Regions from separate parts of the Streptomyces sp. CA-288835 genome, predicted to be linked through region 2. Evidence: riboswitches for the same ligand, from Rfam matches in the RefSeq annotation. Region 2 holds a riboswitch; the other holds the start of a gene.
The links. A riboswitch is a leader RNA that binds a small molecule or an ion and turns the genes downstream of it on or off. The one in region 2 is predicted to bind ZMP and ZTP.
Positions count from the first base shown of each region.

Region 1: linked by a shared signal. The riboswitch ahead of ACQEVY_RS17145 (glycine hydroxymethyltransferase) and the one ahead of ACQEVY_RS09965 (hypothetical protein) in region 2 are both predicted to bind ZMP and ZTP.

Region 1 is NZ_JBNJMW010000001.1:3,820,039-3,823,440, reverse strand. It holds gene ACQEVY_RS17155 (glutathionylspermidine synthase family protein) at 1-253, shown strand, start outside; gene rocD (ornithine--oxo-acid transaminase) at 283-1,488, opposite strand; ZMP/ZTP riboswitch at 1,678-1,766, shown strand; gene ACQEVY_RS17145 (glycine hydroxymethyltransferase) at 1,792-3,246, shown strand; gene ACQEVY_RS17140 (hypothetical protein) at 3,271-3,402, opposite strand, start outside.
Region 2 is NZ_JBNJMW010000001.1:2,202,737-2,206,138, forward strand. It holds gene ACQEVY_RS09955 (FAD-dependent monooxygenase) at 1-337, opposite strand, end outside; partial or broken gene ACQEVY_RS09960 (IS5 family transposase) at 457-1,336, shown strand; gene ACQEVY_RS09965 (hypothetical protein) at 1,431-1,679, opposite strand; ZMP/ZTP riboswitch at 1,675-1,761, opposite strand; gene ACQEVY_RS09970 (helix-turn-helix transcriptional regulator) at 1,997-2,896, opposite strand; gene ACQEVY_RS09975 (MFS transporter) at 3,000-3,402, shown strand, end outside.

The DNA.
Region 1 (3,402 bases), 1.6 Mb from region 2:
GGGTTACGTCGCCAAGCCCCTCCTCGGCCGCGAGGGCGCCGGCGTCACGGTCCACGACCCCGGAAACGCCCCCGTGATCCGTGAAGAGCCCTGCTGCTACCAGAAGTTGGCCCCCCTTCCCTCCTTCGACGGCAACCGTGTCGTCCTCGGCGCCTGGGTCGTCGAGGACGAGTCGGCGGGCCTCGGCATCCGCGAGTCCACCGGCCTGATCACGGACGAGTACGCCCGCTTCCTGCCACATGTGATCCTCTGAGCCTGGCCCGCCTCTCCGAGCCCGGGTCCCTAGACGCCTAGTACGGCCCGGAGTTGGGCGAGTCCCCAGTCCAGGTCCTCCTTGCTGATCACCAGTGGCGGCGCTATCCGGATGGTGGCGCCGTGGGTGTCCTTGACCAGGACGCCCCGGTCCATGAGCTTCTCGGAGACCTCCCGGCCGGTGCCGTAGGCCGGGGCTATGTCGATCCCCGCCCACAGCCCGCGCCCCCGGACCTGCGTCACCCTGCCCGTATCGCGCAACACCGCCAGCTCACGATGCAGATGCTCACCCAACTCCGCGGACCGCGCCTGGAACTCCCCGGACCGCAGCATGGCGATGACCTCGATCGCCACCGCACAGGCCAGCGGATTGCCGCCGAACGTCGAACCGTGTTCCCCGGGCCGGAACACCCCCAGCACCTCGGCGCTCGACACCACCGCCGACACCGGCACGACCCCGCCCCCAAGCGCCTTGCCCAGCACATACATGTCCGGCACCACCCCCTCGTGCTCACATGCGAAGGTCCTGCCCGTCCGCCCCAGTCCCGACTGGATCTCATCCGCTATGAACAAGACATTCCGCTCCCGCGTCAACTCCCGTACGCCCGCGAGATAACCGGCCGGCGGCACCAGCACCCCCGCCTCGCCCTGGATCGGCTCCAGCAGCACGGCGACCGTGTTCTCCGTGACGGCCTCGCGCATCGCGGTCAGATCGCCGTACGGCACGATCTCGAAGCCCGGTGTGTACGGCCCGAAGTCCGCCCGTGCCTCCGGGTCCGTGGAGAAGCTGATGATCGTCGTCGTACGCCCGTGGAAGTTGTCGCTCGCCACGACGATCTTTGCCATCCCGTCGAGCACGCCTTTGACCTTGTAGCCCCACTTCCGCGCGGTCTTCACGGCTGACTCCACCGCCTCCGCGCCCGTGTTCATCGGCAGCACCATCTCCATGCCGCACAGCTCCGCCAGCTGCGCGCAGAACTCGGCGAAGCGGTCGTGATGAAACGCCCGCGATGTCAGCGTCACCCGCTCCAGTTGCGCTCTGGCCGCATCGATCAGCCGTCTGTTGCGGTGCCCGAAATTGAGCGCTGAGTATCCGGCCAGCAGGTCGAGAAAACGGCGCCCCTCGACATCCGTCATCCACGCCCCGTCCGCCGTGGCCACGACGACCGGCAGCGGGTGGTAGTTGTGCGCGCTGTTCGCTTCGGCCGAGGCGATCAACACCTCCGTACGCGTCACGGGAACTCCCGCCTCCTCTCGGCACGCTTGCTCTGGGATCCAGGGGGTCCGGGGTTATCCGGTGACCCGGGGTATCCGGGGTGTCTGGGCGGGTTTGCGGCCCCTTCCCATCGTCGCTCGCGTCCGCCTCGCATCATCGCTCGCATGGTGGACTCGGGGGTATGGCGATGGGCGGGCCCGGTAGGCTGATCGGCGGGCCGTGACTGGCGCGCTGGGATGGGACCGACCATCGGGGAGCGGCCCGTGACGAACAAGTGCCGTGCGCCTGGGCCGAACCGTGAACGCCACGTCCGGAGGTCCCTCATGTCCGACAAGTCTGCGCCCCTCTCCACCGAATCCACCGCCTTCCGCAGCGCCCTCGAAGTGATCCGCGCCGTCGAGCCCCGGATCGCCGACGCCATCGGCCAGGAGGTCGCCGACCAGCGCGAGATGCTCAAGCTGATCGCCTCCGAGAACTACGCCTCTCCGGCCACCCTGCTGGCCATGGGCAACTGGTTCAGCGACAAGTACGCCGAGGGCACGATCGGCCGCCGCTTCTACGCCGGCTGCCGCAACGTCGACACCGTCGAAGCCCTCGCCGCCGAGCACGCCCGCGAACTCTTCGGCGCCCAGCACGCCTACGCCCAGCCGCACTCCGGCATCGACGCCAACCTCGTCGCCTTCTGGGCGGTCCTCGCCGACCGCGTGGAGGCCCCGGCGCTCGTGAAGGCCGGTGTCCGCAACGTCAACGACCTCTCCGAGGCCGACTGGGCCGAGCTCCGTCAGGCCTTCGGCAACCAGCGCATGCTCGGCATGTCCCTGGACGCCGGCGGCCACCTCACCCACGGCTTCCGCCCGAACATCTCCGGCAAGATGTTCGACCAGCGCTCCTATGGCACCGACCCCGCCACCGGCCTCATCGACTACGAGGCCCTGCGCACCTCCGCTCGTGAGTTCAAGCCCCTGATCATCGTGGCCGGCTATTCCGCCTACCCCCGTCTCGTGAACTTCCGCATCATGCGTGAGATCGCCGACGAGGTCGGGGCGACGCTGATGGTCGACATGGCGCACTTCGCGGGCCTCGTCGCCGGCAAGGTCCTCACCGGCGACTTCGATCCCGTCCCGCACGCCCAGATCGTCACGACCACCACCCATAAGTCGCTGCGCGGCCCGCGCGGCGGCATGGTCCTGTGCGACGACTCCCTCAAGGACCAGGTCGACCGCGGCTGCCCCATGGTGCTCGGCGGCCCCCTTCCTCATGTCATGGCCGCCAAGGCCGTCGCGCTCGCCGAGGCCCGCCGCCCCGAGTTCCGTGACTACGCCCAGGCCGTCGTCGACAACTCCCGCGCCCTCGCCGAAGGCCTGATGCGGCGGGGAGCCACCCTCGTCACCGGCGGCACCGACAACCACCTCAACCTGATCGACGTCGCCACCTCCTACGGCCTCACCGGCCGCCAGGCCGAGACCGCACTGCTCGACTCGGGCATCGTCACCAACCGCAACGCCATCCCCGCCGACCCCAACGGCGCTTGGTACACCTCCGGTATCCGCATCGGCACCCCCGCCCTCACCACGCGTGGCCTGGGCACCGCCGAGATGGACGAGGTCGCCGGCCTGATCGACCGGGTCCTCACGACCGCGGAGCCCGGCACCACCGCCAAGGGCACTCCCTCCAAGGCCCAGCACGTGCTCGACCCGAAGATCGCGGACGAGATCTCCCGCCGTGCCACGGACCTGGTGGCCGGCTTCCCGCTGTACCCGGAGATCGACCTGGGCTGACGCCAAGGGAGGCGACTGCTCGTCTCACAAATCGATCAGTTCCTGTCGTGGTTCCCGCGGCGGCCCGGAGTCGTGCTGTGCACGGCGTATCAGGAGGCCGCCGCCGGAGCCCAGGGCCAGGCCCGCTGCCAGACCCGGTATCGCCCACCACCAGTC
Region 2 (3,402 bases):
GCAGGGCCCGGCCCAGGATGTTCATCAGGTCTTCCCGGGGGATCTCGATGTCCTCGGGGGACTCGTCGACCTCCTCCCGGATCAACGGGGCGACGGCCGCGCCGGATTGGTCAACGAACTTCGTCTCCTCAGTCATCGTGATCCGGTGGTCATGCACCGCGTTGAGAATGCCCATGCTGCGCGCGGTCTCGATCGCCACGCCGCGCACGTCGATGGGCGAGCCGTTGACGCGCAGGTGGTTCGCCCGCTCGACGATCTCAACCTCGTGCCCGACACGCGCCAGGTCGATACCCACACTCAATCCGGCCACTCCTGCCCCACTGGCCAGGATCCGCATAGCCGCTCCTTCGTTCGCTCCGAGGGCCCAGAAAGCCACTATAGCAACATACTGTTGCTTTTAAGTTCCCCCGGTATGTCAGTTCTGCGGTGCTAGGGTCCGTCTTCAAAGATCACCGGATGGTGGATCATGGTGGGGTGATACGCCACCATGAACTCACCGGTCAGGACTGGGAGTTACTCGCTCCACTCATACCGCAGGCCGCGACGGGTCGGCCGCGTGTGGAGGATCGGCAGGTCGTCAACGGGATGGTCTACAAGATTCGGACCGGGATCTCCTGGCGTGACCTGCCGGCTCGCTACGGACCGTGGAAGACGGTCTATACCCGCTTCGCCGCTATGCGCTGGACGGTGTGTTCACCCGGGCCCTCCAGCAGATCCAGGCCCACGCGGACGCGGCCGGCGACATCGGCTGGCTCGTCCAGATCGACTCCACCATCGTCCGCGCCCACCAGCATGCTGCCGCCACCGGCCGAAAAGGGGGATCCATCGGCCGGACGAACCAGACGATCACGCCCTCAGCCGATCCCGAGGAGGCCTGACCACCAAAATCCATCTCGCCTGCGACGGCAAGGGACGCCCGCTCGCGATCCTGCTGACACCCGGCCAACGCCACGACAGCATCTGCGCGCGTCCTCTCCTGGAACGCATCCGGGTCCCACGGACCGGCCCTGGGCGGCCCCGTTCCAAACCCGCCCAGGTCATCGCCGACAAGGCCTACAGCTCCCGAGGATTCCGCGCCTACCTGCGCAAACGCGGCATCGCCTGCACCATCCCGGAGAAAGCCGACCATCAGCGGCACCGGCACAACCGCGGCCGTCCCGGCGGGCGGCCACCGGCATTCGACCGTCACATCTATCGGCGTCGCAACGTAGTTGAGCGGTGCTTCAACCGCCTCAAGGGCTTCCGCGGCATCGCCACCAGATACGACAAGACCGCCACCTCCTACGAGGCAGCGGTCAGTCTCGCGTCATTCCTACTCTGGGCAAGATCAGTTTGAAGACGGACCCTAGTAGAGACCCGTGACCTCCGTTTGTCGCGCTGGGACGACCGCAAGTGAACTTCTGCCTATGGCCGCCATGCCGGAGGGGAGGTCAGTCCGGCTGGCAAGGGCACTCCGCAAGGGGGATGCGGTCAATCGGTGCGGGGCCAGTCGCGCCGCTGAAGTCGAGTGTGCCGCCGGAAATCTTCGCCTGGGAGAAGACGACCTCGCCACCGGAGAACTTCGCCCTGGTGAAATTGACGTAGCCGCCGCAGAACTTCGCCCCGTGGAAGTTGACCCTGCCGCCGGAAAACAGGGCGCCGGCTCCAGCGATGGCCGCCTCCCAGGCGTAGTTGACCACTCGCCCAGGCGCACGGCATCGACCGATTCGTCAGACCGCTCCCCTGTGGTGCTCCACCTCAGCGCCAGTCACGGCCCACGTCGCACTGTAGTGGAGGTGAACGGCCCGGAAATGACGAAGCTCCCGCTCGACCACCATGACTACCGGGAGCTCGTCACCGCCCTCGAGCCAACTCGACCTCCCCGCCGGACGTGGCAGTTCACCTGAACCCCCTTTAGATGAGGCGGCAACTGAAGCTAGCTGTTGTAGGACAGGACGTTATTGACGATCCCTCCGGGGCGTCGGGCCACCGTTGCCATGAGGACCATAGGCGGCAGTTATCGGTCCGGATGCCGGGACGGCTCGGAGAGGGCGACCTCAGGTTCCTGCTCAGCGGCGGCTTGGCTATGCAACAGTCGCAGCGCGTCCGCCGAGGCGCTGTCGTTAGGTGTATAGACCTCGAGCCGGTGGTCCGGGCTGTCGGGCTGGAGCCACACCTGGTAGTCGACGTCGACCCCTCCGACGGTGGGGTGTTGCAGGCGCATGGTGCCCACGGTGCAGTCCGCGACGTCGCCTTTGGCCCACAGCTTGGCGAAGTCGCCGCTGCGCATGGCGAGTTCGCCGATCAGTTCGGCCAACCGGGCGTCGGCGGAATACCTGCCCGCGGTCAGCCGCAGGTAAGCGACATGGATTCGGGCGAGTTCATCCCAGTTCCGGTGCAGGTTGCGGGTGAGGGAGTTGAGAAAGAACATCCGAGGGATGGACGGGCGTCGCGCGAGATCGTGAGGTGCGTCGAAGTCGACGTGTTCTGCGACGAGGGCATGTCCGGTGCGATTCCAGGCCAGCACGTCACCGCGGCGGCCGAGCACGACGGCCGGCATCGTCTCACCCAGGGACGCCAGGAGCGCCAGTACTCGTGGGTGCGGCCTTTCAGGTCGGGGACGGACCAGGCGTGATGTGGTGGGCTGACGGGCGAGGTTGTGCAGATGGGCGCTCTCGGCCGAATCGAGCTGGAGCACGCCTGCGAGCGCATCGAGGACCTGTTGGGAGGCCGTACCGGCCTGGCCCTGCTCCAGCCGTGTGTAGTAGCCGACGCTCACCCCGGCGAGCTGGGCGAGCTCCTCGCGGCGCAGGCCCGGCACGCGGCGGGCGGTGCCGTACGTGCGCAGTCCGACGTCGGCAGGCGTGACCCGGTCGCGGCGGGTCTTGAGATAGGCCCCGAGGCTCTCCAGCTCCATGACTGCGAGCGTAGGCACCACAGCTCCTGCCTGGGTGCCCCTGTGAGGTGTACCCACGACGCGGGGATGGTTGCCGAGCGGACGACACCGCACCGTCAAAAGCATGAATGAACGGCGTGTTTCTCACTCACCCGGTCCGCGGGAGTGGCTCGGTCTGCTGGTTGTGCTGGGACCGGTACTGCTTGTGGCGATGGACGGTTCGGTCCTGTTCCTGGCCATGCCCAAGGTCTCCGAGGCGCTGTCGCCGACCGCTGATCAGGCGCTGTGGGTCCTGGACGTCTACGGATTCGCCGTCGGGTCCCTGCTCATCGCGTTCGGCAACATCGGCGACCGGTACGGCCGACTGAAGCTGTTGATGACCGGCGCGGCGGTGTTCGGCGCGGCCTCGGCGGGAGCGGCGTTCGCCCCCGGGCCGGAGCTGCTGATCGCCTTCCGGGCTCTGATGGGCGTGGCCGGTGCCACACTGCTGCCGTCGGCGCTGGCGGTACTCAGCGAACTGTTCACCG